Regions from separate parts of the Actinopolymorpha sp. B9G3 genome, predicted to be linked through region 2. Evidence: riboswitches for the same ligand, from Rfam matches in the RefSeq annotation. Region 2 holds a riboswitch; the other holds the start of a gene.
What was found. A riboswitch is a leader RNA that binds a small molecule or an ion and turns the genes downstream of it on or off. The one in region 2 is predicted to bind cyclic di-AMP.

Region 1 (2,182 bases), on a different contig from region 2:
ATGCGCTTCCTGCTCCTCGCGGGCGTGCGTGTCCGCGGCGTCCAGGGCGTCGGCCACCTCATCCGGGAGCAACCAGTCGACCCGCATGTCGACCGCTGAAGCATCCCCCCCGGATGCTTCAGCGATCAGGCGGGCGGCGACGGAGGTCACCTCGTCCCATGACTTCGCGGCCGCCGCTCCCACACCGTCGACACGGATCACCCAGGCGCTGGCGTCCGGCATGTACTCGGCCGACACGTCGAACGTGGCCACGGCCAACCCCCCTTTTGCTCTCCCGTGCAGGGGCCCGCCCCCCGTAAGCGGGCCCCGCTGGCGACGCACGCTGGTCCCGCACCGTTCCCGCCGGCAGATCCCCCTGGATGTGAACCGGTTGCACGACCAACTGGACGAGAGGAAATTATCTTCCTCGCCGACTGGCGTCCAGCGGCCTGGACGTCAGGCGAGCAATCCCATTGCCCTCTCGTTGACCAGAGATTTGGCCGAAACCGCAAATCCTTCGAGCGCCGCGACCGGAAGGACTTCCAGAGGGGTCTTCAAACGGGTGACATGTCCGGTAAGAGGGAAAATCTTCCGAAGAACACGAAATGACAACGATTGGCGATGCGGGTGCCACCTTGAAGAGACCCCGGTGGGCTGCGGTCGCCAGGACGAGCGGCAAGTTGGCGAGCGCGCCCCACTCCCACCTCGGGCCCAAATGTGATCTGCATCACATGGCAGGTTCCACCGCTATCGATCATAGTAGGCGGCGGAATCCGCGAAGTCAGCCGTCGGTAGGGAGCCACAAATCGGGCTATTTCTTGCTATGAGGGATTCGTTCAATCCCCAACGGGCCTGAGGTCAAGAAGGTCTTTCTCGCAGAACGTACGCGGCAATGCGCCTAACGTGCGTCGCCATCATCGCCACGGGATGCCGGACACGCGCGGGCCGGAATTCTGGCGTACTACGACGCGCGATCGTAGCTGATGGTGACGAGGTCACTGGATAGGAACAAAGATCCTCTGTTAGGACTATCTCACCATCGATCGTGCCTATCCGGGCGCGTGACGACCCGCTTCGCCGAGCTCCGCCCAGTGGTGTCGTGTCCCCATCTCGGTTTGGGCGGAGACGGAGGACCCAACGTGAGTGGAACCCCATCGCTGGTGGGGTTCTGGGGTTAAGCCGCCGTCACAGGCAGGCCGGGCATTCCTCTCGCCCGAACCCGACAGCTAACTCCGCGGGCGACGAGAGGGAACGGATCCTGCATGCCCTATAAGGCAAAACACCGCGGCACCACCCGGCGCCGAAAAGTGGCGAAGAAAGTCACCAGGACAGCCGCACTCACCGGCGTCGCCGCGGCGGTACCCATGGTCGGTTTCGCGGCACCTGCGCACGCCGCCACGGCCGACACCTGGAATCGCCTCGCGCAGTGCGAGAGTAGCGGCGACTGGAGCATCAACACCGGCAACGGCTATTACGGCGGCCTGCAGTTCGCCGGTCCCACCTGGCGTGAGTTCGGCGGCACGAAATATGCGTCCCGCGCAGACCTCGCGACCAGGGCCGAACAGATTGCCATCGCCGAGAAGGTTCTCGACGTCCAGGGCTGGAACGCCTGGCCCGCCTGCTCCCGCAAGCTCGGCCTCGACGAGGGCGACAAGGCAGGGAGCGCGGGGAGTCCCTCCAGCACCAAGACCACCAAACAGCAGCGAGCCCGGGACAGCGCGAGCGCGCGCGCCGCCAGGTCCGCCCGCGCCGCTCGGTCGGCGCCGAAGTCGGCACCGGCGCGCAAGCCGGCAGCGGGCACTTATGTGGTCCGGCCGGGCGACACCCTCTCCGGCATCGCCCGGGCGAACCGGGTGCCGGGCGGCTGGAGTGCGCTGTGGAAGATCAACCGTGGTGTGATCGGATCGAACCCGGACCTGATCCTCCCCGACGCCCGGCTGCGTCTCGTGGGCAAGGCCAGCCCGGCGAACGATCGCGCTCCCAGCAAGAAGAGCTCGGCGCGTGACGCGGGCGCCCAACGGTCGTCGCGGTCCTCTGACCGGTCGTCGGACCAGCAGGCCGCAAAGCCGGCAGCCAAGGGTTGGGTCCTGCCACTCACGTCGTACCGCCTGACCGCGCGGTTCGGGCAGAGCGGGAGCAACTGGTCGTCATCGCACCACGGGCTCGACTTCGGCGCCAGCAGTGGTTCGCCGATCCGCGCCGT
Region 2 (2,182 bases):
ATGATGTACCGCACGCTAGCGGGGACCGCCGACGATGCGCGCGCCGCCACGCCCGCAACCGGCGGCACGAGCGGCTCCGAACTCCCGAGCGCCAGCCCAAGGGGTCAGCGCGGGTACGAAGCGGCTGGCCGACCTGGAAGGCTTCTCCGCATGCCGGACCAGCAGCCCACTCCGCCGGACGTGCCTCCCGCCTCCGGACGTGCGTACGCCGTCGTCGACATCGACGGTGTCCTGGCCGATGTCCGACATCGGCTACGGCATGTGGAACGACGGCCGAAGGACTGGGACGCGTTCTTCGCTGCCGCGGCCGGCGACCCGCCGTTCGCCGAGGGTCTTGCCGTCGCCCGGAGGCTCGCCTCCGAGCACGAGGTGGTCTACCTGTCCGGCCGTCCCGAACGGCTCCGGCATACGACCGAACGGTGGCTGGCCAGGCACGACGCACCGTCGGGGCCCCTCCACCTGCGCCGTGACGGGGACCGCCGCCCGGCCCGACAGGTCAAGCTCGGAGTGGTCCGCCGGCTCGCCGCGGCCGCTCCCGTGGCTGTCGTCGTCGACGACGACCCGGAGGTGTGCGCCGCGGTGAAGGCCGCAGGATTCTCCGTCTTCCAGGCGAGCTGGGCATTTGTCGACGGAACGGATGACAACGGTGCGAAACGGACTTTGCGTGAGGCCCAGGAGGGCGACGGACGAACCTGACGCACAGCCCGGATCGCCCGATTTTCCATGGGTTTCGGTGGTAATGACCGCGCCAATAGTCCGCGATCGGTGATTGTTAACGAATTGGCCACACCGTTAGAGTCTGTCCGGTCGCGCCGCGCCAGGCGCGATTACGACCCGCTTCGCCGAGCTCCGCCCAGCGGTGTCGTAAGGCCGATTTCCATCGAGAGGGCGGAGTCGGAGGAACCAACGACGGACCCGCGCAGGCTACGAGGGTCCTTGGGGTGAAGCCGCTTTCGTGCGGCCGGGCATTCCTCTCGCCCGAACCCGACAGCTCACTCCGCAGGCGACGAGAGGGAGCACTCCAGCATGCCCAAGAACGCACGACATCGCGGCGCGAGCCGACCCAGCAGGACCGCAAAGAAGGTGACGAAGACCGCCGCGCTCACCGGTGTGGCGGCCGCCGTGCCCGTCGTCGGATTCACCGGCCTGGCTCAGGCCGCGACGACCGACACCTGGGATCGTCTCGCTCAGTGCGAGAGCAGCGGTGACTGGCAGATCAACACCGGCAACGGCTACTACGGCGGCCTGCAGTTCGCCCAGACGACCTGGGAGGAGTTCGGCGGTACGACCTACGCCGAACGTGCGGACCTCGCCACCAAGGCGGAGCAGATCGAGATCGCGGAGAAGGTGCTGGACGTTCAGGGGTGGAACGCCTGGCCCGCCTGCTCGGCCGAACTCGGTCTCGATGAGAGCGACAAGGCCGGCGACTCGACCACCTCGACGGACACCAGCGAGGACACCGCCAGCCAGGACACCACCAGCGACGACTCCGCTGACCAGGATGCCGCTCGCGACGAGGCGGCTGACCGGACAACCCGCAGCGGGGAGCGCACCGCGGTCTCGGAGGGCACGACCGCGACCAAGCCTTCCGAGCGGGAGACCTACACGATCCGTACCGGCGACACGCTCTGGGACATCGCGATCTCCCACGACGTCGACGGCGGATGGCCGTCGCTGTGGTCGCTCAACCGGGACTCCCTCTCGAGCGGCGACCCGGACCTCATCTTCCCCGAGGAGAAGGTTCGGCTGCGTTGATCCGGCGCCGCTAGCGGCCCCACAGACCGAGCGCCCCGCCTGTCCCCCCGCAGGTGGGGCGCTCGCCTTTCCTGGCCAAGGTTCCCGGCCCCGGGACGGGCACAGGTCGGTCGAGGTCCACCCCGGCCGGCCAGCAGCCAGCTCCCCCTCGACAACTGACCCTTCGCCGACGACAGACGCACGCCCTTGACAACTGGTTCCTGAACCGGTTTAGATCTGAACCGGTTTTGTGAACGACAGATGTCCGGATCCTCACCTCGGGATGTGTGATGGCCAAGCGGCGCCCCACGATCGCGGACGTGGCGCGCCGTGCCGGCGTCTCCAAGGGGGCCGTGTCGTTCGCTCTCAACGACCGGCCCGGCGTCGCCGAAGCCACCCGCGTACGTATTCTCGAAGCAGCTGACGCGCTGGGGTGGCGACCGAGCCA

Region 1: another riboswitch for cyclic di-AMP. It lies ahead of ABNF93_RS31370 (transglycosylase family protein); the one in region 2 lies ahead of ABNF93_RS12365 (transglycosylase family protein).

The regions. Positions count from the first base shown of each region.
Region 1 is NZ_JBEEAB010000030.1:34,857-37,038, forward strand. It holds gene ABNF93_RS31365 (hypothetical protein) at 1-252, opposite strand, end outside; cyclic di-AMP (ydaO/yuaA leader) riboswitch at 1,072-1,234, shown strand; gene ABNF93_RS31370 (transglycosylase family protein) at 1,242-2,182, shown strand, end outside.
Region 2 is NZ_JBEEAB010000005.1:390,452-392,633, reverse strand. It holds gene ABNF93_RS12375 (metallophosphoesterase family protein) at 1-2, opposite strand, end outside; gene ABNF93_RS12370 (phosphatase domain-containing protein) at 151-696, shown strand; cyclic di-AMP (ydaO/yuaA leader) riboswitch at 859-1,022, shown strand; gene ABNF93_RS12365 (transglycosylase family protein) at 1,027-1,755, shown strand; gene ABNF93_RS12360 (LacI family DNA-binding transcriptional regulator) at 2,025-2,182, shown strand, end outside.